Regions from separate parts of the Ancylobacter sp. GW821-FHT10E12 genome, predicted to be linked through region 2. Evidence: predicted binding sites of a transcription regulator. Region 2 holds the regulator's gene; each other region holds the start of a gene.
The links. The regulator LexA, encoded in region 2, represses DNA repair genes until DNA is damaged. The targets are predictions, from matches to a motif close to TGTTCNNNNTGTGTTCNG.

Region 1 (9,586 bases), on a different contig from region 2:
GCGATCATGCGGTTGAGCCGCGGCACCGGCTTGTCGTGCCGCTCCTCCAGCGCCGCCGAGACGATGGCGGTGAGGTCGCCGACATCCTTGGCGACCAGGAAATAGTGCTTCATGAAGCGCTCGACGTCCTTGAGGCCCGGATGCGCGACATAGCCGAGCCGCTCCGCCATCTCGCGCTGCAGGTCGAAGGAGAGCCGCTCCTCCGCCTTGCCGGCGAGGAAATGCAGGTGGCAGCGCACCGACCACAGGAAGCCCTCGCAGCGGCGGAACAGCGCCGCCTCCTCCGGCGTGAACACACCCTTGGCGACGAGGTCGCGGGTCTCGTGCACCCGGTAGACATATTTCGCGATCCAGAACAGCGTGTGCAGGTCGCGCAGGCCGCCCTTGCCGTCCTTCACATTGGGCTCGACCAGATAGCGCGACGCGCCGGCCCGCTTGTGGCGGTCCTCGCGTTCGGCCAGCTTGGCGGCGACGAATTCCGCCGCCGTGCCCTCCACCACCTCGGCGTCGAAGCGGCGGATGAGCTCGTCGAACAGGGCGCGCTCGCCGAGCAGCAGCCGCGCCTCCAGCACCGAGGTGCGGATGGTCATGTCGCCGCGCGCCTGGCGGATGCACTCGTCGACCGAGCGGGTGGCGTGGCCGACCTTGAGGCCCATGTCCCACAGCACGTAGAGGATCGATTCGGCGACGCTCTCGCCCCAGGCGGTCTGCTTGTAGGGCAGCAGGAACAGGATGTCGGTGTCCGAGCCGGGGGCCATGAGGCCGCGCCCGTAGCCGCCGACCGCGATGATCGCCATGCGCTCGGCGGTGGAGGGATTGTCGGAGGGGTAGAGATACTTGACCACCAGCTCATGGACGAGCTGGATGATCTCGTCCTGCAGCCGGGACAGCCGCTCGGCGCAGCGCCGGCCGGAGCCATCGACCATCAGCCACGCCTCGGCGGTCTTGTGGCCCTGCGCGTAGGCAAGCTTCAGCCGCTTCGCCATGGCGCTGCGCAGCTCGATCTCGCTGCCCGCCTTCTGCCCGCCGAACATCCCGTCGGCGAGCGCATGCATCTCGACGCGCATGGCCTCGATGTCGAACAGCTCCCGGAAGGGCGGGTCGGCTCGGCGGCGGCGGGGTTCGATCATGGCGCGATCCGGCGTGAAGGGTCTCCCGCTTTATCCGATCCCGCCGCCGCCGTCATCGTCGGCAAGGCCGATCCGCCGCAATGCCGTGCGGTATAACGCAAACATGCCCGGCGCGGGGCCGGGCATGTCAGGTAGGCTCCTGGCTATATCGGGCTTTCGGGCCGCTGGTCGGCTGCCCGGATGGGTCCGACCGGACCCATCGGGTTTTGCCTCACTGGGTCTTGGGGGCCGCGGCGCTGGCGTTCTGTTCCAGGGTCTTGAACTCCGGCGCGGAGTTCAGCTCCTCCTTGGTCAGGGCCACGACGATCTTCTCGCCGTTCTGCGTCGGGGTGGCGGTCAGCGACTTGAAGGACACCGCGACCGGCTTGGCGCCGATGCCGAGGAAGCCGCCGACATCGATCACCGCGCCGATGACCGAGCCGTCACGCTCCACGAGAATGTCGCTGATCGAACCCAGCTTCTCGTCGGTCGAGGTCACCACGTCGGTACCGACCAGGTCCGAGCCGAGCCACTGGGTGCCGGTCTGGGCGCTGATGAAGGTCGGGGTGGCCGGCACGGTGGTGGTCGCCGCGCTGGCATCCGGTATGGTGGAGTTGGGCATCTTGGCAGCCGGCGCGGTCGGCGAGGCCGGGTTCGGCATCGTCTGCTCGTTGCCGGCTTCCGGCTGGACGGCGCCGGGGGTGGGGCTCTGCGCCAGTGCCACAGCGGGGGCGAGCGACAGGGCGGCAAGAGCGGTGAAAGTAGCAATCTTGTTCGTCATCATCGTACTCCCGTCAAGAATGAGGGTAACATCTAAGCGGTCTGGCGACCGTCTGATGAGATAACGACGCTTATATTCTTTGGTTCCGAATATTCAGTCCTGTGCGCCGGTGTAATACTACTCCGCGCTTGCGCTGGTCTTCCGTTCCGGCGTCAATCTAACGTGGAGATGTCGGCGACGCAGACGGTAAGATTTTCGGTGTGGATCTTCGGCTGGATGCCGCCCAGCGCCGACAGGCAGCCGCGCGGCAGGCCGGCGGGCGCCGCGGCCGGCGGGGTGCGCCCCTCGAGCTTCCGGCCCGGTGCCGCCGCCGGTTCGACATCGCGGGCCAGCATCGGCTTGCGAGCCGCGCCGGTGGCGGGAACCGGCCTCGCCGCGGGCACGACAATGTCGAGGCGAGGGCCTTTGGCGGCACGGTTCACCATGGATGATTGCGGGAGCGCCGGGGCGTCGACCGTGCGGTATATCGGTGCCGGCACCCGGTGCTCGGGCGTGAAGGCGACCGCGGCGAGCGGAAGCGCCACCGCGATCCCGGTGGCGGCGCCAAAGAGATAGGCGGATCCAGCGAGGCTGGCCTTGGCAATGCCGAACATGTCTCGACCCCTGCGACCAAGGCGCGTGACGGCGTCGCCGCGCGGGCGCGCAAACGTTGCACCCTCGTCGGGAAGTCCCACGAGCTGTTGCGAAAAATCACCGACGACGAGCAACGCCGCCGCGTCGTCATACGTGGTTAACGCGCGGCTAATCGCGAAGTTCCGTGCCGGCAGCGCGGCTCAGCGGGGCATGGAGAGATGGTGCTCGGGTACCGAGACGTGGCAGACCAGCCCATCCGGCTTGAAGGCGAGGTCGACCTCGCCGTCGAGGCCGCGCGCGAGGTTGCGCTCGATGACCAGCGAGCCGAAGCCGCGCGCCGCCGGAGGGGTGACCGGCGGGCCGCCGCTTTCGGTCCAGCTGAGCTCGAAGCCGCCGCCGGCTTCCGGTTGCCGCCGCGCCCACTGGATGGACACTTTGCCGTTGGGCACCGAGAGGGCGCCGTATTTGGCGGCGTTGGTCGACAGCTCGTGCAGGGCGAGGCCGATATTTTGCGCCGCCTCGGGCTTGAGGAACAGGTCCGGCCCGGTAATGGCGATGCGGCTGGTGTCCTGGTCGAGATGATGGCCGAGCTGCGAGCGCACCATGTCGTTGAGCGAGGCGCCGTGCCAGCTCTCCTGGACCAGCAGGTCATGCGAGCGCGAGAGCGCCTGCAGCCGGGCGCTGAACTGCTCGACGAAATGGTCGATGGTGGTCGAATGGCGGGCGGTCTGCCGCGCCATCGCCTGGATGACGGCGAGCAGGTTCTTGGAGCGATGGGTCAGCTCGCGCATCAGCAATCGCAGATGGCGTTCGCCCTCCTTGCGCTCGGTGATGTCGACGGCGGCGCCGGTGAGGCCCACCGTGGTGCCGGCGAGATCGCGCAGCGGCTCGACATGCACATCGTACCAGACCTGGGCGCCGGCCTCCTCGACTTCCACCTCGCCCTTGCGCGGCTCATTGCTGGAGAGCGCCTCCCGCTTGAGGATGACGAGGGCATTGGCGCGCATCTCGCCCAGTAGGTCGGCATCGCTGGCGCCAAGCACCTGCTCGACCGGAAAGCCGAACAGCGGCTTGCTGATCGAGGTGTAGCAAAGGTTCCTGTCCTGGGTGAAAATCGACACGTTCGAGCCGCGCAGCGCCATTTCGTAGCGCTGCAGCGCGGTGGCCAGCTCCAGTGCCAGCCGCCGCTGCTCGCTCGCCACATGTACCGGCGAGGGCATGTCGACGAGGGCGCCGAGATTGGTCCACAATGCCACCGCCCCGATGAAATTGAGCGCGGCGAGGCCGATGCGGATGGTCGACTGCACCCACGGCACCACGGTGCCGGTATCCATCGCCGCGGCCAGCGACAGCATGCCGATGGTGATGAGCAACGAGGCGAGCAGGAAGATCAGCGTGCGCATGCGCAGCGACAGGTCGCGGCGCAAATACAGCAGGCGCACCAGGCCGAGCGTGATGGCAAAGGACGACACGACGCTGACGACGCGCGCCGTGTCGTCAATGAGATTGAGCTCGATGAGCGGCATGCCTCAAGGCTCAGGCGGTGGCACGCTGCTCGCGTGGACGCGCCTTGCGTTCGAAGAACAGGGCTTGGCTGATGACGGCGGCGACCATGGATGGCTGGAACGGCTTGGCGATGAGGAAGGCCGGTTCCGGGCGGATGCCGGTGAGGAAGCGCTCGGGATAGGCGGTGATGAAGATCACCGGAACCTCGACGCTCTCGATCAGCTCGTTCACTGCCTCGAGGCCGGAGCTGCCGTCCGCGAGCTGGATATCGGCGAGGATGAGCCCCGGCGGCTTGCGCCGGGCAAGGCTGACCGCTTCCGAATGGGTGCGGGCGATGCCGGTGACGCGATGGCCGAGGCTTTCGACGAGACCCTCGAGGTCGAGCGCGATGAAGGGCTCGTCTTCGATGATGAGGACCTCGGTGGCGATTTCCGCCGCCAGCTCGCGGCCGGCTTCCTCGACGAGATTGCGCAGGGTGGCGACGTCGATGTCGAGAACCGCGGAGGCTTCCTCTTCGGTGAAGCCTTCGAGCGAGACCAGCAGGAACGCCTGCCGGACCGGAGGAGTGATGTGGCCGAGCCGCTGCTCGCCCCGCATCGGCGGCGGTCCGGGCTCGGCCCGCCCGTTCAGCGTCACCGAGTTCCAGAGCCGCGTGAGGAGCTGATAGAGCGCGATGCGTGGGCCGGCGGGATTGTCGAGAATCGACGGTTCGGCGATGAGGGTTTCGAGAAGGGCCGTCACATAGGCGTCGCCGGCGGTCTGGCTTCCGCTGAGCGCGCGGGCGTAACGGCGCAGGAACGGCAGATGCTGCGCGACAGTTTGTGAAGTGCTCACACGCGTCTCCCCGAATATGCGTTAGGCAAAGCGGTGGTCAACGCAGTAGCCGGCGCAAGGTTCCCGGGTACGCGAAATATTCGGTTCCAATTTTTCATCAAGGCTGGAACCCGTTCGCTCATCGCCCGTTATCAGCAGCATGATGCGACGGAGGCTCCTATCCAAGCGGTTTGCGAGGCTCGATGTCGGGAAAAGACAAGATGACGACGGAAGACGAAAACGAGGGGCGGGGCGTGAGGGGCGACGTATTGCCTGCAAGCCCGCTTGGCGCGCTGGGAACGACGCTGGATGGCGACATCCAGGCCAAGATCGGTCAGCATCTGCGCGCCATGTATGACGACGTGGTTCGACAGGGGATTCCGAACCGCTTTCTCGACCTGTTGTCGCAGCTCGACCAACCGCCGGGCCGCACCGGCGGCAAGCCGGGGGGAGGGAGCGGTTCGTGAGCACATTCGACCCCGGGCTGCGTGACGAGATCATCGGCGCGATTCCCAACCTGCGAGCCTTCGCGATCTCGCTGAGCGGAAGCGTCGACAAGGCGGACGACCTGGTGCAGGAAACGCTGCTGCGCGCCTTTGCCAACATTCACAGCTTCAATCCGGGCACGAACCTGTCGGCCTGGCTGTTCACCATCCTGCGCAACCTGTTCCGCTCGGAATACCGCAAGCGCCGCCGCGAGGTGCCGGACCCGGACGGCGCCTTCGCCGCCACGCTGACCACCAATCCCGACCAGAACAGCCATCTCGACTTCGAGGATTTCCGCATGGCGCTCGACCGGCTGCCGCCGGACCAGCGCGAGGCGCTGGTGCTGGTCGGTGCGTCGGGCTTCTCCTACGAGGAAGCCGCCGAAATCTGCCAATGCGCGGTGGGCACCATCAAGAGCCGGGTCAATCGTGCCCGCAACCGCCTCGGCGAGCTGCTCGCCATCGATTCGCCCGAGGATCTGGCTCCCGAACGGCCGGTGGGCGTGGCCCTTGCCGTCAACGAACGGCTCTAGTGCTTTTTCAACGCTGTTGCTGCACCTGAGATGATGTCGCCGGGCGGGGAATGCCGCGCTGCGTGGCGGGCTTTGTCATGTCTCGCCCGATCACATCTCGTTCACCGACCGTGATCGCGTCGCTTCTTCACGAAAAACGCCTCCGCATGGTTGCGGAGGCGTCTTCGCGTCGCGCCGGATCCGGCCGCGCCTTGCGGTCCCGAACGGCGAATGCCGCGTCAGGGCGCCCGCCGGCCGCGCAGCATGCCCATCACCGCCGAGATGACGAACAGGATGATGGCGACGAAGAAGATGATCTTGGCGATCTCGATCGCGGTTCCCGCAATGCCGCCGAAACCGAGCACGGCGGCGATGAGGGCGATGACGAGAAAGGTGAGGGCCCATCCCAGCATGACAGAAACTCCGAACTTGCGGACGGCCGGCAGGCGGTCCTGGCTGACGCGCGGGCGGCTTTCCTGCCGCCTTTCCGATTAAACGGTACACGGCCGGCTAAGTTCCCGTGTCGTGCCGCGGCGCGATGAGCTTCGGCGAGATTCGGGACGTGCTGGCGACACTCCGCTCGGCGTGCCGGGAAGGGGCTCCGCGGCAGCCGGGTCCGGGTCTCGTCGACCAGGAATGCCGGCTCTAGAGCCGCATGGTCAGCCCCGGCGCGACGGCCTTCGCCTCGGCGATCAGTGCGGCGACGATCGGCGTCATAGGCTCGCGGTCGAGCGCGACGAGGCCGATCTGGTGCACGATCTCCGGTTCGTCGATGGGGATGGAGCGGATCGAGTTCGGGAAGGCGAAGACGTCGGCCAGCGCCTTGGCGACCACGCTCGACCAGTGGCCGGTGCGCACATGCGACAGCAGCGCGATGGTGGAATTGGCCTCCAGCATCGGCATGACGGCATGGCCGGCCTCGCGCAGTTGGCGGTCGACGATGCGGCGGTTCTGCATGTCGGGGGTCAGCAGGCAGAGCGGCACGCGGCCGATCTCCTCCCAGCTCACCCGCTGGCGGTCGCCGAGCGGGGCGTTCACCGAGGTGAGGAAACGATAGGTTTCCTTGTAGAGCGGCACCGTCTTCACCCGGCCGAGCGGATCGTTGTCGAGATAGGTGACGCCGGCATCGGCCTCCAGATTCTCGATGAGCCGCAGCACCTCGTTCGAGGTCGCCGACATCAGCGTGAAGCGGACATCGGCATGCTTCTGGTGGAACGGGGTGGTCAATTCGCTGAGCATCGGCATGGCGGTGGGGATGGCGGCGATCCGCAGATGGCCGCTCAGCCCCTTGCGCAGGCTGGCGATCTCCTGGCGCATGGCGCGGGTATCGGCGATGATGCGCCGCGCCCATTCCAGCGCCCGCTCGCCTTCCGGCGTGAAGCCGATGAAGCGCGAGCCGCGCTCGACCAGGCGCACGCCGAGCGCTTCCTCCAGCTGCTTCAGCCCGGCCGAGAGGGTGGGCTGGGTGATGCCGCAGGATTCGGCCGCCCGGCCGAAATGGCGTTCCTTGGCGAGGGCGAGCAGCAATTCGAAACGGTCGATCAAACGGGTACTTCCGACGAGAGAGCGATAAAGCTTCTCTATCAGAATCGATAGCACTTGCGAATTAGACAGTTGAAAAACTCGATATCGGCAGGTGGCCCGGCCCGCCGGCGGCGGTGTATCCGGCGGCGCGCGGTCTCGTCGCGCGATGACGTCGCGTCGTTCCCGCCATGCTCCGCGCGGCCATGATGGCCGGCGCTATTCCGCCGCGCCGCGCAAGTCGGGGGTGGCGGGCTCGGCCGGCTCGCCGGCGCCGGCATCGAATTCGAGCTGCTCGATGCGCCCGCCGCGCCGGGCGATCTTGTCGGCGGAGACCAGCGCCTGGGCGACATCCTCGCCGGCCTGGCCGAAATGCCTGGCGAGGTTGCCGACGCGCTCGCGCAGCCGCTTCACGTCCGCCACCAGCGCCCCGCATTCGGCGCGGATGAGATCGGCCTGCTCGCGCATGCGGGCATCCTTGGCGATGGCCTGCACCACCTGCACCGCCAGCATCAGCAGCGAGGGCGAGACCAGCACCACCCGCGCGCGGAAGGCGCGCTGGATGGTGTCGTCGAAATGCTCGTGCAACTCAGCATAGACCGATTCCGAGGGCACGAACATCAGGGCGATGTCCTGCGTCTCGCCCGGCACCAGATAGCGCTCGGATATGTCGGTGATGTGCTTGCCGACATCCTGCTTCAGCCGGGTCTCGGCCTGCTTGCGCGCCTCCGCGCTCGGCGCTTCGCGGAAGGCGGTGATCGCCTCCAGCGGGAACTTCGAATCGACCAGCAGCGGGCGCCGGTCGCCGGGCAGGAAGATGGCGCAGTCGGCGCGGCGACCGTTCGCCAGCGTGTGCTGGAAGGCGAAGCCGTCCCTCGGCAGGGCGTCGGCGATGATGGCCTGTAGCCTCCCCTCGCCGAAGGCGCCGCGCGCCTGCTTGTTGGACAGCGTCTCGCGCAGGCTCATCACCTGGCCCGAGAGCTCGCCGAGGCTGGCGCGCGCCTGGTCGACCAGGGCGAGCCGCTCGTTGAGCTTCATCAGGTTCTCGTGCGTCGCCTCGTTGGCGCGGGCGAGGCTCTCGCCCATGCGGTGCGAGGTGGCGTCCAACCGCTCGGCCACCGCGCGGGCGAGCTCGCCCTGCCGCTGGGCGAGGATCTCGGTCATGGACTGCACGCGGCCGGCGGTTTCCGACTGGGTGCGGGCGAGGTGGATCAGCCGGTCCTCCAGCTCGTCGGCGCGCCGGGCCTGCTCTTCCGCCTCGTCGGCGCGCAGGCGCGCCTGCCGCGACACCGCGACCAGCACGGCGAGCAGCAGGAGGAAGGCGAGCGCGGCACAGCCGGCCACGATTTCCGCGAGCGTGACGGGATGGCTGCCGACGACGAACAGAAGCTGGTCCATGCCGCCCTTCTAGCAGATTTTACCAATTACGCGAACGAAAAGAGAACATCGCCGCGTGCCTCCCGTTGACCGTCGCGCGGCGGTCGCTTATCTCCCGCGCATGTCCGTCCGCCCGCTCGTCATCATTCCCGATAGCCGCCTGCGCCTCGTCTCCGATCCGGTCGTGCGCGTGGATGCCCGCGTGCGCGACATCGTCGGCGACATGTTCGAGACCATGTACGACGCGCCGGGCATCGGCCTCGCCGCCATCCAGGTCGGCGTGCCCGAGCGCATCGTCACCATCGATGTCGGCAAGCGCCGCGCCAAGGAAGAGAGCGACGGCGAGGACGAGGGCGAGAAGGATCCGATCGCCCTGATCAATCCCGAAATCATCTCGGTCTCCGAGGAATTGTCGGTCTATCAGGAAGGCTGCCTGTCGATCCCGGAATATTACGAGGATGTCGAGCGGCCGGCGCGGGTGCGCGTGCGCTTCATGGACCTCAACGGCGAGACGCAGGAAATCGACGCCGACGGGATTCTCGCCACCTGCGTGCAGCACGAGATCGACCATCTCAACGGCGTGCTGTTCATCGACCATATTTCCAAGCTCAAGCGCGACCGCGTGGTGAAGAAGTTCACCAAGGCCGCCAAGGATCGCGGCCGGCCCTGAGGCCGCATCCGGGCGCAACCGGCCGGGAGAGCGCATGCGCATCGTCTTCATGGGAACGCCGGACTTCGCGGTGCCGACGCTGGCGGAGATCGTCGGCGCCGGCCACGAGGTGGTTGCCGCCTATACCCGCGCCCCGGCGGCGGGCGGGCGGCGCGGGCTCGACCTCGTGCCCTCGCCGGTGCACCGCGCCGCCGGGCAGTTCGGCATTCCCGTGCTGCATCCCGCGTCGCTGAAGGGCG
Region 2 (9,586 bases):
GCACGGTCGAGGTGGAGGCGTTCTGCTCGTGATCGGCGTGCAGGGTGAAGATGCGGTCGATGGCGCGCGAGAGCACCGGGTTGACCTTGTATTCCTCGCACGGCACCGAGAAGCACATGCGCAGGAAGTTCGAGGCGTAGTCGAGCTCGTTCTGCGGATACACGAAGGGCTGGCCGATCGTGTACTTGTAGGCCATGGCCGCCAGCGTCGGCATCTTCGCGATCATCCGCACCGAGGCGATCATGCGCTGCTGCGGGTCGGAGATGTCGGTCGAGTCGTGATAGAAGGCCGACAGCGCGCCTACCGAGGCCACCATCACCGCCATCGGGTGCGCGTCGCGACGGAAGCCGTGGAAGAAGCGGCTCATCTGCTCGTGCACCATGGTATGGCGCGTGACGCGGTAGTCGAAATCGGCCTTCTGCGCCGCGGTCGGCAGCTCCCCGTACAGCAGCAGGTAGCAGGTCTCGAGGAAGTCGCCGTTCTCGGCCAGCTGCTCGATCGGGTAGCCGCGATAGAGCAGCACGCCCTCGTCGCCGTCGATATAGGTGATCTGGCTTTCGCAGCTGGCGGTGGAGGTGAAGCCGGGATCGTAGGTGAACAGCCCGGTCTGGCCGTAGAGCTTGCCGATGTCGACCACATCCGGGCCGATCGTGCCGTTCAGGATCGGGAGTTCCCAGCTTTTGTCGCCGATGGTCAGTGTCGCAGTTTTCGCGGAAGTGCCGTTGATGGCGTCCATGCAGGGTCTCCCTAGGAGTCAATTGACCGAATGAAACGGAGCGCGTCGGCGTGGTCTCGCCGTGCCGGGCGGCAGCCGGTTGCCAAGGCGAGATATGCCTTCCTGCGGCCTGACACGTAAAGTCGTAGCGGTTTCGATCCGTGCTCGCAAGCGCAGCGTCCACGGTAGTAAAATAACATCAAAATCCAATGACGACGGGGTGTTGGGCGGCGTTCGCAGCTGCATCAACACTTCGTCGTACACCGTTCAGGCAGCCCTTGCGGCAGGTGCCTGGTCGGCGATGCGGGCGAGCGATTCCTCGCGCCCCAGCACCGCCAGCACGTCGAAGATACCTGGCGAGGTGGTCCGCCCGGTCATGGCGGCGCGCAGCGGCTGGGCGATGGCGCCGAGCTTCACGCCCTTGGCCTCGGCGACGGTGCGCACCGCCGCCTCGGTGGCGCCGGCCGTCCATTCCGGCGTCTCGGCGAGCACCGCATGGGCGGCGGCGAGCAGCGTCCTCGCGTCGTCGGTCAGCAGCGCGCGCGCCTTGTCCTCCATGTCGAGCGGCCGCTGCTTCAGGATATAGCCGGCGCTGTCGATGAGCTCGATCAGCGTCTTAGCGCGCTCCTTCAGGCCGGGCATGGCGGCGAGCATCTGCGCCCGCCTCTCCTCGGTCAGCGCCGCGGCGACGGCGGCGCCGTCCGGCAGATGGGGCAGCAGCGCGTCGATGGCGGCCATCAGCTCGGCATCCGGGGTGGCGCGCATATAGTGGCCGTTGATGTTCTCCAGCTTGGCGAAGTCGAAGCGGGCCGGCGAGCGGCCGACGCGGTCGAGATCGAAATGCTCGATCATCTCCTGCGTCGAGAAGATCTCCTGGTCGCCATGGCTCCAGCCGAGGCGGACGAGGTAGTTGCGCAGCGCCGCCGGCAGGTAGCCCATCGCCCGGTAGGCGTCGACGCCGAGCGCGCCGTGGCGCTTGGAGAGCTTGGCGCCGTCCGGCCCGTGGATCAGCGGGATATGCGACATCTTCGGCACCGACCAGCCCATGGCGTTGTAGATCTGGGTCTGGCGCGCGGCATTGGTCAGGTGGTCGTCGCCGCGGATGATGTGGGTGACGCCCATGTCGTGGTCGTCGACCACCACCGACAGCATGTAGGTCGGCGTGCCGTCGGAGCGCAGCAGCACCAGGTCGTCGAGCTCCTTGTTCTGGAACACCACGCGGCCCTGCACCAGGTCGTCGATCACCGTCTCGCCCTCGGTCGGCGCCTTGAGGCGGATGGCGGGCTTGCGGTCCGCGGGAGCCTCGGAGGGGTCGCGGTCGCGCCAGCGCCCGTCATAGCGCGGCGCACGGCCCTCGCGGCGGGCGCTCTCGCGCATCTCCTCCAACTCCTGCGCGGAGGCGTAGCAGGGATAGGCGTGGCCGGCCGCGAGCATCTGCTCCACCGCCTCGCGGTGCCGCGCGGCGCGGGCGAACTGGTAGATGGTGTCGCCGGACCAGTCGATGCCGAGCCAGCTCAGCCCGTCGATGATGGCGTCGATGGCTTCCGGGGTGGAGCGCTGGCGGTCGGTGTCCTCGATGCGCAGCAGCATCTTGCCGCCCTTGGCATGGGCATAGAGCCAGTTGAACAGCGCCGTGCGGGCGCCGCCGATATGGAGGAAGCCGGTCGGCGAGGGGGCGAAGCGGGTAATGACGGGATCGGACATCGGGTTTCCGTGTCGGCGGCCGGGGAGAGACCGGCGGAAGGCCGCGGGCGGTAGCGGTCGGGATGCGTGCGTGTACCATAGGAGCGCGAGTGGGGAAAAGACGCCGCGCGGCATGGTCCGCCGGCGGATGAGGGGCGAGGGGTGGCAGCGGGGCGCCGGCGAGGGGCGGGAGCGCAAGCGCGGGTGCTGGGATCACCCGGCGCCGCCGCCGGCCCGCGCGCGCTCGCCGGCGGCGCGCCGCCGCGGGCATGGCCGGGCCTCGTCGCCACGCTCGGCGCTCTGCTGGCCCGCGAGGTGGATGACCGGCGCGGCCCGCTGTTCCTGCCCGTCGGCTTTGCCGTCGGCATCGCGCTCTATCTCGGCGCGGCGTTCGAGCCTTCCGTCACGGCCGGCCCGGTAGCGCTGGTGCTGCTGCTCGGCCTCGCCGTGGCGGCGCGGGCGCGGCCGGTCGCCTTCCACGCCTTCGCGCTCGCCGCGACGGTGGCCGGCGGCTTCAGCGCCGCCAGCCTGCAGGTGCAGCGCATTTCCCATCCGGTGCTGGCCGCCCCGCTCTCCGGGGTGACGGTGAGCGGCACGGTCGAGCAGGCCGAATTGCGCCCGCGCGGCAGCCGCATCGTGCTGAAGGTGACCTCCTTCGACCGGCCGCCGGCCATGCCACCCGAGCGGGTGCGCATCGCGCTGTCCTCGGCGCGCCCGCCGCCGGTCGGCGCCCATGTCGCGGTGCGCGCCGACCTGGCGCCGCCGCCCGGCCCGGCCTATCCCGGCGGCTTCGATTTCGGCCGCGCCGCCTGGTTCGAGGGCATCGGCGCCACCGGCTATGCGGTCGGCAAGGTGAGGGATACCCCGTCGCCCGAACCGCCGGGTCTCGGCCTGCGCTTTGCCGCGGCGCTGGAGGCGAGCCGGCAGGCGATGGCGGCGCGCATCCGCGCGGTGCTGCCGGGCGAGGCGGGCGGCGTGGCGATCGCGCTGGTCACCGGCCTGCGCGGCGAGGTGCCGGAGCCGCTGGAGGAGGCGATGCGCGTCTCCGGCCTGTCGCACATCCTGTCGATTTCCGGCCTGCACATGGCACTGGTGGCGACGACGGTGTTCTTTCTCGCCCGCGCGCTGCTGGCGCTGTGGCCGGGCCTCGCCCTGCACCGGCCGATCAAGGCCTGGGCGGCGGTGCCGGCGCTGGCGGCGGCCAGCTATTACCTGCTGCTCTCCGGCGCCGAGGTGGCGACGCAGCGCTCCTATGTGATGACGCTCTTGGTGCTCGCCGGCGTGATGGTCGGCCGCCCGGCGCTCACCCTGCACACGCTGGCGCTGGCGGCGCTGCTCGTGCTCGCCTTGACGCCCTGGGCGATCCTCGATCCCGGCGCGCAGATGTCCTTCGCCGCCACGCTGGCGCTGGTGGTCGCCTATGAGCGCGGCGGACGCTTTCTCGTCGGCGCCGCCGTCAGCCGCGCGCCGTGGTACGCCGCCACGCCGGTGCGCTGGGCATTGGCCCTCGCGCTCACTTCGCTGGCCGCCGGGCTGGCGACGGCGCCGTTCGCCGCCTTCCATTTCCAGCGCCTGGCGCCGCTAAGCCTCATCGCCAACATGGCGGCGACGCCGCTGGTCAGCTTCGCCATCATGCCCGCCGGGCTGATCGGCACGCTGCTGATGCCGTTCGGCTGGGACGGGCCGGCCTGGCGGCTGATGGGATGGGGCATCGAGGCGATGGACGCCGTCGCCCGCGCGGTGGCGGCGCTGCCGGGCGCCGATGGCGGCGTGCGGGCCATGCCGCTCGCCAGCCTCGTCCTGATCAGCCTCGCGCTCGTCGCTGCCTGCCTGCTGCGCACGCGCCTCGCCCTTGCCGCGGTGGTGCTTGCCGCGGCGGCGGCCGTGCCGATGCTGACGGCGCGGCCCGCCGACGTGCTGGTGGACGCGCAGGCAAGGACGGTGGCGGTGCGCGGGCCGGACGGGCGACTGGCGTTCATGGGCGACCGGCCGCGCGGCCTCACCGATCGCTTCGCCGTGCAGCAATGGCTGTCGGCGGAGGGCCTGCGCGGCGCCGAGGATGCGGCGGCACCCGGCGACACGTCCGCAGGGACGGGCCGGCCGGCCGCGACGGTCGCACCGGGAAATCGAGCCGTCGACGCCACTTCCGGAGCCGGGGCACCGAAATCGGCGATGACCGGCAAGGTGGCGATGGGCGCACCTCCAACGGCGGTGCCGGGTGCCTTGGCGGGCGATCGGATCGCCGGTGCCGGTCCGGTGCCCGGAGCATCGATGTCGTCTGCGGACGGTGGCGTTGTTGTGGCAACGGAGGGGCCGACTGCGGTTACGGCAGCCGAACCTCGCGCGACATTGCCGGCGGCGGCGCGTTGCGATCCGGTCGGCTGCACGCTGCCGGCCCGCGATGGCCGGCTGGTCGCCTATCCGCTCGACCGCGCCGCATTGACCGACGATTGCCGGCGGGCGGCGCTGATCGTCACCCGCTTCACCGCCCCGGCCGATTGCGCGGCGCAGGTGGTGCAAATCGGACCGACGGGGGAGGGCGCGGGATCGGCCTTCATCGCCGAGCCGGACGGGTCCTGGCGCCGGATCGAGGCCCGCCCGGCAGCGGGAACGCGACCCTGGCTACCCGCCGCCGTCGCGGACAAGCGAGCGGCGAAGGCACTGGCTGCGCCATCGGCGACAGCATCGGGTGAAGCGGCCGGCACCTCGCGGCTCCCCGGCCGCATGCCTGCGTCCGCCGCCTCCGCCCAATCCTCTGTCACGCCCTTCGCCGGCACAGTGGCGGAAGAGGGCGGCGGCACGGCCGCGGGAACCGCGCCGGAGGCAGACGACGTGCCGTGATGCTCCCCGGTCCGTGATCCGGTCCCATCGGCCGGACCGCAGCGGATAGCGGCGGCACGCCGGCCAGCCTTGAGAATAGCGGGTCGGCGCGTCTGCCGGCCGGCAGACGCCATACCTTCCGCGACGAACCCCGCGCGACCATCCCGGCGGCCGTCGACGCCGCATACGCCCCTACGGGGGCACGCGTCTCGAAAAGCCCTGGCTCGGGAAACCCCGGCCCTGAACGGCAATCTGCCGCCCCGAACGGCGCGCCGAATCATCGTCCCGCTCAATACCGCCGGAACAGGCCGACGAGACGTCCCTGGATGCGCACGCGGTCCGGTCCGAAGATGCGGGTCTCATAGGCGGGGTTGGCGGCTTCCAGCGCGATGGAGGCGCCCTTGCGGCGCAGGCGCTTCAGCGTCGCCTCCTCGTCGTCGATCAGCGCTACGACGATGTCGCCGGTCTCGGCACTGTCGGCGCGGCGGATCAGCGCCAGGTCGCCGTCGAGAATGCCGGCCTCGATCATCGAATCGCCGCGGACCTCGAGCGCGAAATGCTCGCCGCCGCCCAGCATTTCCGCCGGCATGGAAATGGTCTGGCTGCGCGACTGGATGGCGGAGATCGGCGAGCCGGCGGCGATGCGGCCCATGAGCGGCACCGCGACCGGGCGCCTCACGTCGTCATCGTCCTCGGCCGGCGGCGGGGCGGGGCGGGAGCGCCCGAGGCTGCCCTCGATCACGCTGGGCGCGAAGTTCCGCGCCGGCTTGGCGGCGGCGGCGGGGCTCTGCACGGATTCGGGCAGGCGGATCACTTCCAGCGCCCGCGCCCGGTTCGGCAGGCGGCGGATGAAGCCGCGCTCCTCCAGCGCGGTGATCAGCCGGTGGATGCCGGATTTCGACCTCAGGTCCAGCGCATCCTTCATTTCCTCGAAGGAGGGCGGGACGCCGGTCTCCTTCAGGCGTTCATGGATGAAGCGGAGCAGTTCGTGTTGCTTGCGGGTGAGCATTGGCGGAAGTCCGTCCCCCGGTGCGGGTCGAAAATGAAACAAATCACGAACAAACACTATCCGTTCTTTTTGTGTTCCACAATGCGTAAATAAACCGCTAAGCGGTCGACGCCAAAGCGGCTTCTGGCTAGTGTATGCAATGGCATCCATCTTGCCTAAGTGACATGCATTTTCTTCCCTTCGCTCAGCCGGGAGTCGTCGTGTTGACCGTCAGCCTTGCCGAAATCCTCCACGCGCATCGATCCGGCCGCTCGACCCCTTCCCGCACGGTCGCGGCCTGCCTGGAGCGGATCGAACGGCATGCCGACCCCTCCATCTTCACCGCCCTGATGAGCGCCGACCAGCTTGCCGAGCAGGTGGCGGCGCTGGAGGGGCGCGACCCGGCGAGCCTGCCGCTCTACGGCATTCCCTTCGCGGTGAAGGACAATATCGACGTCGCCGGCCTGCCGACCAGCTGCGCCTGCCCGGACTTCGCCTATGTCGCCGCCCGCGACGCCACCGCCGTCGCCCGGCTGCGCCGTGCCGGAGCCGTCGTCATCGGCAAGACCAATCTCGACCAGTTCGCCACCGGGCTGAACGGCACCCGCTCGCCCTATGGCACGCCGCGCAACGCGGTGCGGCCGGACCTGGTGCCGGGCGGGTCGAGCTCGGGCTCCGGCGTCGCGGTGGCGGCGGGGCTGGTGCCCTTCGCGCTCGGCACCGACACCGCCGGCTCGGGCCGCATCCCGGCCGGGCTGAACAACATCGTCGGCATCAAGCCCAGCCTCGGCCTGGTCTCCACCGCCGGGCTGGTGCCGGCGTGCCGCACGCTCGACTGCATCTCGGTGTTCGCGCTCACCGTCGACGACGCCTTCGCGGCGCTGCGCGTCATGGCCGGCGAGGACGAGGCTGATCCGTTCTCCCGCCCGCTGCCGCTCGGCACGCCCGGCGCCATTCCCGCCGCGCCGCGCATCGCCGTGCCGCGGCCGGACGACCGGGTGTTCTTCGGCGACCGGCAGGCGGATGCCGCCTTCACCCAGGCCATCGCCCGCCTGGCCTCGCTCGGGGCGCAGATCGTCGAGATCGCCATGGAGCCGTTCTACGAGACGGCGAAGCTGCTCTATGACGGCCCCTGGGTCGCCGAGCGCTACGCCGCCGTCGGGCCGTTCCTCGAAGCCCGGCCGGACAGCTTCAACGAGGTGGTGCGCTCCATCATCGAGGAGGGTCGGCGCCGCACCGCCGTCGACGCCTTCCGCGCCCATTATCGCCGCGTCGAGCTGGCGGTGAAGGCGAAGGCGAGCCTCAAGGGCTGCGACGCGCTGATGGTGCCGACCATGCCGACCGTCTATACGGTGGCGGAAATGCTGGCCGATCCGGTGCGGCTCAACAGCCATCTCGGCGTCTACACCAATTTCGTCAACCTGCTCGACATGTGCGGCATCTCGGTCCCTTCCGGCATGCGGCCGGACGGCGCGCCGGTGGGCGTGACGCTGCTCGGAGCCGCCGGGCGCGACGCGCATCTCGCCGCCATCGCCGCCGCCTTCCATGCCGCCACCGACCTGCCGATGGGCGCCACCGGCCGGCCGCTGCCGCAGATGCCGCCCGCCGCGCCGCGCGCCGGGGCGGGCTTCCACGAGATCGCGCTGTTCGGCGCGCATCTCTCCGGCCTGCCGCTCAACGGCGAGTTGCTGGAAGCCGGCGGGGTGTTCCTGCGCCGCGCGCGCACCAGTGCCGATTACCGCCTCTACGCGCTGCCGGAGGGGCGGGTGCGCCGGCCGGGCCTCCTGCGCGTCGAGCCGGGCAGCGGCGGGCCGGTGGAATGCGAGATCTGGGCGCTGCCGGCCGAGGCCTTCGCTCGCTTCGTCGACGCCATTCCCGCCCCGCTCGGCATCGCCACGGTGGGGCTGGAGGATGGCAGCCGGGTGAAGGGGTTCGTCCTGGAAGGCATCGCCGCGCGCGGCGCCCGCGACATTACCGGCTTCGGCGGCTGGCGGGCCTTCCTCGCCGACGAGCAGCGCCAGCGGCAGGCGGCGGGCATTCCGGCGGCGGAGTAGGCGTTCGCCAGACCGAGCGGGCCGACGCCTTCCCTCCGCGCCGGGGGACGGGGTGAAGGGTAGCGCGACATCGGCATATCGGCCGCCCCGACATCGCATGCCGCGCGCCGTTCACCACATGCCGCGCGCCGTTCGTTCCGTCATTCCGGCCGCAGCGCAGCGGAGAGCCGGGATCGCTCACCGATTGCCGCGCGATCCCGGATCGGTCCTGCGGACCGTCCGGGATGACGAAGCCAGGCCGCGGCTCACCGGTGGTTCAAAATATAAAAGCCGTTATATTTCAGATCATTTGCGCATATTTCTCATATGCGTTGTGAACGATCTCGATATGGTCGCGCATGGCGCTCGCCGCGCCGTCGCGGTCGCCGCGCAGGATGGCGGTGGTGACGCGGTCATGCTCGTGGTGCGACAGCGCGAGGCGCCCGAGCGCGCGGAACTGCGCGCGGCGGAACGGCGACAGCCGCCGCCGCGTCGCCAGCGTCAGCTCCACCAGATAGTCGTTGTGCCCGCCGGCATAGATCGAGGTGTGGAACAGCTCGTTGGCCTCGCGATAGGCGGAAAAGTCGCCGGCGCGCATCATCTCGCCCATGTCGGCATGCAGGGCCTCCAGCGAGCGCCGCTCGGCCGGGGTGATGTTCTGCGCGCACAGGCCGGCGCATAGCGCCTCCAGCTCGGCCATCACCTCGAACATGTTCTGCAGCCGCTCGAAGCTGGGGCGGGCCACCACGGCGCCACGATGCGGGCGGGTGTCGATGAGGCCGGAGGCGGCCAGCTCGCGGATCGCCTCGCGCACCGGGGTGCGGGAAACGCGGAACCGCGCGGCGAGCGCCGATTCGTCGAGCATGGTGCCCGGCGGCAGCAGGCCGCGGGTGATCTCGTCGGCGACCTGCTCGCGTATGTCCTCGGCGCGGGTCTTGCGCCCGAGCCGGGGCATGCCGGCAGGGCCGGCGAGGGCGGCGGGGCTGTCGGGGAGCGACATGTCAGTCCTGCCGGCCGGCGGCCGGCAGGGAGGCGGACAGAAGCGCGGCGGGATCGGCGAGGGGTCGGGTCATGGGTTCTGCGCGGGGGGTCATGGGTTCTGCGCGGGCATCATGGGTTCAGCGCGGGCTCGGCTCGGAATCGGCGATCAGGCTGACATGGGCGGCGACGACTTTCCACCCCCCGTCGGTGCGCATCCAGGTCTGCATCTGCCGGCCGACCTTGCCGGGGACGGCGGCGCGGCGGAACAGCGTCGCCGCGGTCGCCATGTCGCTTCCATAGGTGGTGATGACGGTGCGGTCGAGCGTGCGCTCCAGCCCCACGGCCGAGCGGGCGGCCCGGAAGGCG
Region 3 (9,586 bases), on a different contig from region 2:
ACGCCGAATCCACCCTCTCCGCTGCGAGGAGCGCGAAGGCGCCCATGGCGACGATGGCCGCGCAGACCACGAGAGCGACCGCGAGGATGGTGCGGTCGCTCGCCTTCGCCGATACCACCCTTGCCCCGCTATCGATCGGAATGCGCATTCCCGTTTCGTCCGCTGCAATGTCCGATCGGAGGGCACGACCGCCCGCATTGGGCGCCCTCATGACGTCGACCTCTCGGGTTTCCGCGAACGTAGCGGCTGAAACTTAATGCGGCTTGAAGGGAGGTAAGATGGCAGGTAACCCGAAGCTCTCCCGCCTATGTGACATCACCGCCGCGCTTCGCGCAAATACGTTCAGAACCAAAGCGAGGCGATGCCGAGAAAGGCGAAGAAGCCGACCACGTCGGTGACGGTGGTCACGAAAGGCCCTGATGAGACCGCCGGATCGACCCCGGCGCGATTGAGCGCCAATGGAATCAGGATGCCCCCGAGTGCGGCGGCGACCAGATTGATGATCATCGCCAACGCGATGACGATGCCGAGATCGGCTATGCCGAAGCGGGCGAACACCACCACCGCCATGATCACCGCGAAGACGATGCCGTTGAACAGCCCGACGAGGAGTTCGCGGGCGATGACCCGGCGAGCGTTGCTGGCGCGGAGCTCACGGGTGGCGATGGCGCGCACGGCCACCGTCATGGTCTGCGTCGCGGCGTTGCCGCCCTGGCTGGCGACGATCGGCATGAGGACGGCCAGCGCGACGAGGCGCTGCAACTCGTCCTCGAACAGCGAGATCACCGCCGAAGCGAGGTTGGCGGCGATCAGGTTGACCAGCAGCCAGGAAAAGCGGCTGCGGGCGATGTACCAGAAACTGTCAGAGAGCTCTTCGTCGCCGGCGACGCCGCCCAGCGCCTTGAGGTCCTCGTCGGCCTCCTCCTGGATGACGTCGACAATGTCGTCGATGGTCAGCACGCCGACCAGCCGGCCGGCGCCGTCGACCACCGGCGCCGAGATCAGGTTATAGCGCTCGAAGACGCGCGCCACGTCCTCCTGGTCGTCGATGGCCTGCACGACATGACGGTCCGGCGTCACCACGTCGCCGAGCTTCATGCCGCGCTTGGTGCGCAGCAGCCGGTCGAGCGGCACCGATCCGGTGAGCCGATAGCCGGGATCGACGACGAAGACCTCGAAGAAGGTCTCCGGCAGGCCTTCGGTTTCGCCGATATAGTCGAGCGTCTGCCCGACCGTCCAGAACGGCGGCAGGGCGATGAACTCGGTCTGCATGCGCCGGCCGGCGCTCTCCTCGGGATAGTCGAGGCTGCGCTGCAGCGCCGCGCGCTCCGTCAGCGGCAGGTGACCGAGGATCTCCTGCTTGTCGGCATCGTCGAGATCTTCGAGAATATAGACGGCGTCGTCGGAATCGAGGTCGCGCACGCCCTCGACGACGGTCTTGGTCTCCAGCGCCTCGAGGATCTGGACGCGGACGGTCTCGTCGAGTTCGGTCAGCGCGGTGAAGTCGAAATCGGCGCCGAGCAGTTCGATCAGCTTGGGGCGCGCCGGCGCCGGCAGCGCTTCGAGCAAGCGAGCGAGGTCGGTCTCGTGGAAATCGGCGATCAGTTCACGCAGCGCGTCGCCGTGGCCGGCCTCGATGGCGGCCGCGACCTGCTCGATGAAGGCAGGGTCGTCGATCAGCGCCAGTTCGTCCTCGGGTTCGCGCTCGTTGGGGGCAAGGACAAGGTCGGTGTCTTCGCGCATGCCGACCTCCCAGGGTCACGGATTCGAGGAATGGAGCTGTTCTTATGAAGCATCGTCGCCGAAGGCAAATAGAGAGCCGGGCGAGCGTCGCCACCCCGACAGGCGCTTTGTCGCAAGCGCCTGTCGGGTCCCTGGCACCTTATAGGAGAGCCGCATCATGACCGCAGCAAGCAGCTTGCGCCTCGTCGTGCACGGCCGCGTCCAGGGCGTCGGCTACCGGGCATGGCTGGCGGGCGAGGCACGCCGCCTCGGCGCGCACGGCTGGATCCGCAACCGCGACGACGGCTCCGTGGAAGCGCTGATCCATGCCGACGAAGCCACGCAGGAGGCGCTGATCGCTGCCTGCCGGCGCGGGCCGCCCGCCGCGATCGTGCGCGAGATCGAGATATTCGAGGAAGCCGGCACCCCGCTGGAGGGCTTCCAGGTTCGGCCGACGCGCTAGGCGCCCCGCCTGCCAACGATGGACACGGGTCACACCGGTTCCGTGCCTGCCTCGCCCTGTGTCGGCCCGAACAGCTGCTCGAACTCGCTCCGCAGGGCGAGATCGACATCCTCCATCGATACCGGCAGCCCGAGATCGACGAGGCTGGTCACCCCGTGCTCGCGCACGCCGCAGGGCACGATGCCGCCGAAATGCGACAGGTCCGGCTCGACGTTCAGCGCCACGCCGTGCATCGTCACCCAGCGCCGCACGCGGATGCCGAGCGCGGCGATCTTGTCCTCGCCCGAGCCGGCGCGGTTTGGCCGGCGTACCCAGACACCGACCCGGTCCTCGCGGCGTTCGCCGCGGACATGGAAGGTCCACAGCGTGCGGATCAGCCACTCCTCGAGCGTCGCCACATAGCGCCGCACGTCGGGCGTGCGCCGCTTCAGGTCGAGCATGACATACGCCACGCGCTGCCCCGGCCCGTGATAGGTGAACTGCCCGCCGCGCCCGGTCTGGAAGATCGGGAATCGATCCGGCTCGACCAGGTCGTCCGGCCGGGCGCTGGTGCCGGCGGTGTAGAGCGGGGGATGCTCCAGCAGCCATACCGTCTCGGGGGCGGTGCCGGCGGCAATCCCCGCGGCGAGGGCATCCATCTCGGCGAGCGCATCGGGATAGGCGACAGGCGCCGGGGCGACGCGCCAGCGTACCGGCGGTGTCCCGGACTGGGGAAGCATGCCGGCGGCAAGGTCGTCGCGGGCGAGCGGAGCGGTGTGTTCCATGGCTCACAGATAGTGATGGCATCGACGTCTGTCTGCATGGACGGCCCGCCAATCGAACGGAGCTGTCCATAAGCGTGCGCGGCCCTTGTGGAGCCGAAGTCGATCTGTTAGACGATGCCGCGCTGCGGGGCCAGCCGACATGTTCGGCTCCCTTCGGTGCATGTGGTTGCGGTCGTGGCGGAATTGGTAGACGCGCTGCCTTGAGGTGGCAGTGGGTAACACCGTGGAGGTTCGAGTCCTCTCGACCGCACCATTCTTTCTTGAAAATCCTCTCCCGCCGAGTGCCGGCACATTGCCGGCCGGCGCCCAGGGATCGAGGCTCGGCCTCTCCCCTCCTGCCTGAAGAACATTGCAGCAGCGCTTGCCGACCCGCGAGCCCCCCGGCGGCGCTACGTATAATTGCGATCGCCCTCCGGCGCCTTTAGGTTGCCCCGCAACGGTCGACGGCAGGACGCTGGCGACGTGCGAAAGGGACGACTTGATGGCCGCCGAAGCTGCTTCCGACGCCGCCGCCCATGGCTTCCAGCTCATCCCCGTCGTGGTGCTGCTCGGCGCGGCGGTGATAGCGGTGCCCCTGTTCAAGCGGCTCGGGCTCGGGTCGGTGCTCGGTTATCTCGCCGCGGGCCTCGCCATCGGCCCGTTCGGTCTTGGCCTGTTCAGCGATCCGCAGTCGATTCTCCACGTCGCCGAGCTCGGCGTGGTGATGTTCCTGTTCATCATCGGGCTGGAGATGCAGCCCTCGCGGCTCTGGGCGATGCGCGGGGAAATCTTCGGGCTCGGCCTCGCCCAGGTCGGCGCCTGCGCCGCGCTGCTCACCTGCGTCGGCCTGGCGCTCGGCTATCCCGCGGCGTCGAGCTTCGTTGCCGGCGCCGGCTTCGTACTCACCTCCACCGCTATCGTCATGCAGGTACTGGAGGAGCGCCGCGCCTTCGGCCTGCCCAAGGGACGGCGGATCGTCGCCATCCTGCTGCTCGAGGACCTCGCCATCGTGCCGCTGCTGGCACTGGTCGCCTTTCTCGCCCCCGGCGGCGAAGACACCACCCTTGGCGACCGGCTGACCGGCATCGTCATCGGCCTCGCCTCGATCGCCGGGCTCGTCCTCGCCGGGCGCTATCTGCTCGATCCGCTGTTCCGCGTGCTTGGCAAGGCCAAGGCGCGCGAGGTGATGACGGCGGCGGCACTGCTGGTGGTGCTCGGCGCGGCGCTCGCCATGCAACTCGGCGGCCTGTCCATGGCGATGGGCGCCTTCCTCGCCGGCGTGCTGCTGTCGGAATCCACCTTCCGCCACCAGCTCGAGGCCGATGTCGAACCGTTCCGCGGCATCCTGCTCGGCCTGTTCTTCCTCGGCGTCGGCATGGCGCTCGACCTGTCGGTGATCGTCGCCAACTGGCGCCTGATCGTCGTCTCCGTCGTCTCCTACATGCTCCTGAAAATGCTCGGCATCTATGCGGTGGCACGGCTGTTCCGCGCCGGCCATCGCGAGGCGGTCGAGCGCTCCGTGCTGATGGCCCAGGGAGGCGAATTCGCCTTCGTCCTCTATGCGGCAGCGACCTCGGTGGGGCTGATCAGTGGCGAGGACAACGCCATCCTCACCGCCATCATCATCGTCTCCATGGCGCTCACCCCGCTCGGCATGATGCTGCATGACCGGCTGATGCCGAAGCCCGCGCCGTCGATGGAGGGGGTGGAACTCGTGGACAGCCTGTCGGCGAGCGTGCTGCTCATCGGCTTCGGCCGCTTCGGGCAGATCGTCAGCCAGCCGCTGCTCGGCCACAACTGCTCGATCTCCATCATCGATACCGATACCGACGCCATCCGCAATGCCCGCGATTTCGGCTTCAAGGTGCATTATGGCGACGGCCTGCGGCTCGACATCCTGCACGCCGCCGGTGCCCACGATGCGCGGGCGATCGTTATCGCGGTCAACGACCGCGAGGCCAGCCTGAAGATCACCGAACTGGTCAAGTCGGAATTTCCGCTGGTGCCGGTGCTGGCCCGCGCCTTCGACCGCGAGCACGCCATCGAGCTGATCCAGGCCGGGGTCGATTTCCAGATCCGCGAAACCTTCGAATCGGCGCTGGCGCTGGGCGAGAAGACGCTGGCGCTGATGGAGGTCGACGAGGAGGAGCGCGCCCGGGTGATGGCCGAGACCCGCCGCCGCGATGCCGACCGGCTCGCCATCGAGATTACCGGCGGCATCTATGCCGGGCGTGACCTGATCCACGGCAATACGCCGGCGGCACAACCGAAGGCATCGTCCTGACCGTGGTATCAGCCGACGCGCAGAGGGCGATCGCCGCGGTGGTCGGCTTCTGGCGGGAGGCTGGCGAGGAGCGGCGGTGCGCCATCGAGACGTCATCCGCCGCTTCGGACGATTTCCGCACCGCAAGCGCCTTCTCGGCCGCGAGACGATACCCGAGGCGGCGGCGTTCCTGGCAGATGGCGGCTTCGCCGGCTGAGCCGCGCAAACGTCGCGGCTATCCCGCCGTCACTGCATCGCGGCCTGCGGCGCCTCCGTTGCAGGCGGAGAGCTGGCGGGCGGCGAGCTGGCAGCCGCCGGCTCCCGGCGCGGGTCACCGATCCGCCAGAACGGCCGCTGGATCTCGACCAGCATGCGGCCGGGCTCGCCGGGCCTCTTGCTATCGCGGATGAGGGCCGCGAGGTCGGCCCGCACCAGCGGATCGGAGATGAAATAGCTGTGGCCGATGAACCCGGCCCGGCCGTCGAACACGATGAAATCGGCGAAGCCCTCGGTCTGCGCACCGCTCCAGGCGACGCTCGACATCTTGCCGTCGGCCAGCTTCTTGAGCGCCATCTGCCCGAGGCGTTCCTTGCTGCCGAACAGCAGCGCCGATATGTCGAGCGCCTTGTCGTTGGGCGAGGAATAGATCGTCAGATGCACCGGGCCCTGCGACGGGAACGTCCCGTCCGGGCTCGGCTTCGAGCCGAAGGGAAGGTCGGGATCGGAGATCACTCCGAACATCTTGGTGGTCGCCACGTCGAGGTCGATATCCGGGGCGAACAGCACCAGATTGGCGATCTTGTAGCGCTGCCAGAGCGAGGACTTGCTCACATAGGTCTCGATGCCCAGCTGCTGGACGGCATTGGCCAGCACATCGGTGCCGCGGCTATGGGCGATGATGTTCACCCGCTCGACGCCCTTGGTATCGGCGAGGATACGGATCGCCTTCTTCATGTCCGGCACGGAGAATTCGCCGGATTCCCGGTCCATGTTGTAGCCCATGAAGGCGCCGCCGGTGCCGCCGGCCGGCCAGGTCAGCGCGACGCAGACGAACTCGTGGCTCAGCGTGCGGCAGATGTCGCCGGTGGAGGTCACCGCGTCGTCGAAGCTGTTGTGGTAACCGTGGATGAAGATCACCAATTCCTTGCGCCGTACGGTGGCAAGCCGGCGCGTCACCTCTGCCTGCAGGGCGGCCGCCGCCTGCTCATGCGCGCTCACCGCGCCGGGCGCACGCCGTGGCCCCTTGGGGGTCGGCTCGGCGGTATAGGGTGTCGGCGGGAACTGACCGATCTCGTTCACCGCCTCGACCTTGAGGTCGCCTGCGGAGGACCCTGCCGAGGTGGCGGGCTCCAGCTCGGCCGACCCGAAGCTGATGAAGCGCGCGCGGCCTGAGCTGTAGCTGAGACCGCCATTCGGGGCGATCGACGGTGTGCGGTCGGTGACGTAGAGCACATCGAAACCCTGCGCCGGCTTCTTCGCACCGAGCATGTCGGCCTGCGTCAACTCGGGCGACAGGGTGCCCGGCAGCTCGCCGGAAGCGCAGGCACTGAGCATCAGCGCGCAGGCGAGGCCGATCAGGCCCCGTACCCAGGCGCCCGGCCGGGTCGCAGCTGGGCTGGGTACACTGCGGCACGCGGGGGACGTTGCCGTTTCACGCATGTACCAGCACCTGTCTCTTCCGCATCCGTGCCGGCGTCATGTTCTTGGAGACATGTCCCAGGCGCCATGTATTTGTTTTATAACGCTTCCGATTATCATCGATTTTCGTACTGAGCATCCTCTTTCCTCATGCAGGCGACGTGACACGCCCAGCCGACGCACGGCGTCGGTGCAGCCCGCTCTTGACTCCGGGAGCGGAACGAGTCGCTTATAAGGAACAAAAGAGGAACAAAAATGCGTGCGACACCGAGTGTTTCCGCGCTGCGGGGGATGCTTGCCGGCCTTGAGGCGGAGCATCTGCCTGCCAGCGCCAGTTTCTTCGATCTCGGCGCGCCCGGCGCGGATGGCGCGCTCGGCGGTCCGCTCGCCTGCGGCGCGCTGCACGAGGTGTTCGCGGCCGAGAGCGGCGACATGGCGGCGGCCGCCGGCTTCGCGCTGGCGCTGGCGATGCGGGCCGCCGCCGCCCGCCCGGCGGGAGCCATGCGTCCGCTGCTGTGGATCCGGCAGGACATGGTCGACGACGAAGCCGGCCATCTCGCCGCTGAAGGCCTGCGCGCACTGGGGCTCGATCCGGCACGGCTGCTGCTGGTGCGCGCCCACGGAGGCGAAGCGGCGCTGCGGGTGGCGGACGATGCCGCGCGCTGCGCCGCGCTCGGAGCGGTGCTGGTGGAGCCCTGGGGAGAGCCGAAGGCGCTCGATCTCACCGCGACGCGCCGGCTGTCGCTGCGCGCCGGCGGCTCCGGCCTCGCCGTACTGCTGCTGCGTCCGGGCGGCTATCCCGCTCCCAGCGCGGCGGCGACCCGCTGGCAGGTGCGGGCGGCACCGTCCCGTCCACTGGCGGGCGAAGCGCCGGGCGCTCCGAGCTTCCTCGTCTCGCTGCTGCGTCATCGTGCCGGCCATGCCGGCGGTTCCTGGCAATTGGAGTGGGACCGTGAGACCTGTTCCTTCCACGACATCTTCCCGCTACCTCGCGCTGTGGTTTCCGTTCCTGCCGGCCGAGCGGCTGGCGAGGCTGCGGCGCCGACCCCCTTCCGCCGCGCCGGCTGAGGCGGGGCCGCGACCGGGCCCCGCGGGTCCCCTTGTTTTCGTCGAGCGGACGACGGGCGGGCTGCGGCTCGCCGCGCTGTCGCGGGCGGCGCGGGCGCAGGGGTTGGAGCCCGGCCTGACGCTTGCCGATGCGCGGGCTCGCCTTCCCGACCTTGACGTCGTCGAGCACGACCCCGTCGCCGACGCCGGCTTCCTGGAGCAGGTGGCGGATGATTGCGACCGCTGGACCCCGCTGGTGGCGCTCGATCCGCCGGACGGGCTGGTGCTGGACATCAGCGGCTGTGCGCATCTGTTCGGCGGCGAGGCGGTGATGCGCGCCCGCCTCATTACGCATCTCAAGGCGCACGGCCTGTCCAGCTTCGCCGTCGTCGCCGGCACGCCGGAGGCCGCCCGTGCTCCCGCCCGCTGCGGGCTCGGCGGCGTCCTCGCGCCGGGCACGGAAGCGGCGCAACTCGCCGGCCTGCCCATCGCGGCGCTGGGCCTGCCGGCCGCAACGGTGAGCGGACTGTCCCGGGCCGGGCTGAAGACCATCGGCGCCCTTGCCAAGCGCCCCGGCACCCCGCTCGCCGCCCGCTTCGGCGAGGAGTTGCTAGTGCGGCTGCGGCGCACCCTCGGCCTTGAGGATGCGCGCATCGTGCCGCGCCGGCCGTTGCCCGACTGCCTCGCCGAGCGGCGCTTCGCCGAGCCAATCGCCCGCTCCACCGATATCGAAGGCGCCCTCGCCCTGCTCGTCGAGGATGTCGGGCGGATGCTTGAGAGCCGCGGCCAGGGCGGACGCGCCTTCGAGGCCTCGTTCTTCCGCACCGACGGCGCGGTGCGCCGGCTCGGGGTGGAGACCGCCCGCCCGTCGCGCGACGGCCTCGCCCTCGCTCGGCTGTTCCGCGAGCGGCTCGACGCCCTCGCCGATCCACTCGACCCCGGTTTCGGCTTCGATCTCATCCGTCTTGCCGTACTGCGCGCCGAGCCGCTCGCCGCCGCGCAGATCGGCCTCGACGGACGCGTCAACGAGGAAGAGGAGGTCGCCGCACTGATCGACCGGCTGACCACGCGGCTCGGGCGCGAGCGCGTGCTGCGCTTCGCGCTGCGCGACACCCACGATCCCACCCGCGCCGGAATGCTGGTGCCCGCGGTCGACGCCATCGCGGGCCAATCCGGTCCGCCGGAGGACAACCTGCCCCGCCCCCTTACCCTGTTCGAGCCGCCGCAGCCGATCGACGCGCTGGCAGAGGTGCCGGACGGTCCGCCTTTGCGCTTCCGCTGGCGGCGCGTGCTGCACGAGGTGGTGCGCGCCGAGGGGCCAGAACGCATCGCGCCGGAATGGTGGCGCGGCGACCCCACGACTGCGTCGGCGGCCGAGGAGATCGAGAGCGCCGGCACCCGCGACTATTATCGGGTGGAAAACCGCGAGGGCCGGCGCTTCTGGCTATTCCGCGCGGGTCTCTACGAACGCGGCGCAGGCACGCCGCGCTGGTTCCTGCACGGGCTGTTCGCATGAGCAAGATGTCCAAAAGCAAGCTGACGACGAGCGAGGCTCGCCCGGCGCCCTTCTATGCCGAGCTCGCCGTCACCACGAACTTCTCCTTCCTGCGCGGGGCTTCCCGCGCGGCGGATCTGGTGGAAGAGGCGCTCGCGCTCGGCCATGGCGGCATCGGCATCGCCGACCGCAACACCGTTGCCGGCGTCGTGCGT

Region 1: a site for LexA is predicted at 8,729-8,746, ahead of AC1RU4_RS05605 (DNA recombination protein RmuC). Genes of this name have one in related genera too.
Region 3: a site for LexA is predicted at 7,064-7,081, ahead of AC1RU4_RS07740 (ImuA family protein). Genes of this name have one in related genera too.

Annotation. Positions count from the first base shown of each region.
Region 1 covers NZ_JBXASN010000003.1:304,147-313,732, reverse strand. Annotated here, with positions in the region: gene AC1RU4_RS05650 ([protein-PII] uridylyltransferase) at 1-1,130, opposite strand, end outside; gene AC1RU4_RS05645 (PRC-barrel domain-containing protein) at 1,342-1,890, opposite strand; gene AC1RU4_RS05640 (hypothetical protein) at 2,043-2,483, opposite strand; gene AC1RU4_RS05635 (HWE histidine kinase domain-containing protein) at 2,664-3,989, opposite strand; gene AC1RU4_RS05630 (response regulator) at 4,000-4,803, opposite strand; gene AC1RU4_RS05625 (NepR family anti-sigma factor) at 5,004-5,249, shown strand; gene AC1RU4_RS05620 (sigma-70 family RNA polymerase sigma factor) at 5,246-5,800, shown strand; gene AC1RU4_RS05615 (DUF1328 domain-containing protein) at 6,019-6,192, opposite strand; gene AC1RU4_RS05610 (LysR family transcriptional regulator) at 6,425-7,324, opposite strand; gene AC1RU4_RS05605 (DNA recombination protein RmuC) at 7,520-8,698, opposite strand; gene def (peptide deformylase) at 8,799-9,347, shown strand; gene fmt (methionyl-tRNA formyltransferase) at 9,382-9,586, shown strand, end outside.
Region 2 covers NZ_JBXASN010000024.1:6,275-15,860, forward strand. Annotated here, with positions in the region: gene gltA (citrate synthase) at 1-736, opposite strand, end outside; gene gltX (glutamate--tRNA ligase) at 983-2,419, opposite strand; gene AC1RU4_RS24155 (ComEC/Rec2 family competence protein) at 2,603-5,239, shown strand; gene lexA (transcriptional repressor LexA) at 5,508-6,227, opposite strand; gene atzF (allophanate hydrolase) at 6,431-8,260, shown strand; gene AC1RU4_RS24170 (GntR family transcriptional regulator) at 8,541-9,239, opposite strand; gene hpxZ (oxalurate catabolism protein HpxZ) at 9,358-9,586, opposite strand, start outside.
Region 3 covers NZ_JBXASN010000004.1:315,605-325,190, forward strand. Annotated here, with positions in the region: gene AC1RU4_RS07700 (putative bifunctional diguanylate cyclase/phosphodiesterase) at 1-148, opposite strand, end outside; gene mgtE (magnesium transporter) at 343-1,743, opposite strand; gene AC1RU4_RS07710 (acylphosphatase) at 1,901-2,185, shown strand; gene lipB (lipoyl(octanoyl) transferase LipB) at 2,215-2,949, opposite strand; tRNA gene AC1RU4_RS07720 (tRNA-Leu) at 3,118-3,202, shown strand; gene AC1RU4_RS07725 (monovalent cation:proton antiporter-2 (CPA2) family protein) at 3,431-5,212, shown strand; partial or broken gene AC1RU4_RS07730 (DUF924 family protein) at 5,286-5,408, shown strand; gene AC1RU4_RS07735 (alpha/beta hydrolase) at 5,438-6,850, opposite strand; gene AC1RU4_RS07740 (ImuA family protein) at 7,085-7,897, shown strand; gene AC1RU4_RS07745 (Y-family DNA polymerase) at 7,782-9,392, shown strand; gene AC1RU4_RS07750 (error-prone DNA polymerase) at 9,389-9,586, shown strand, end outside.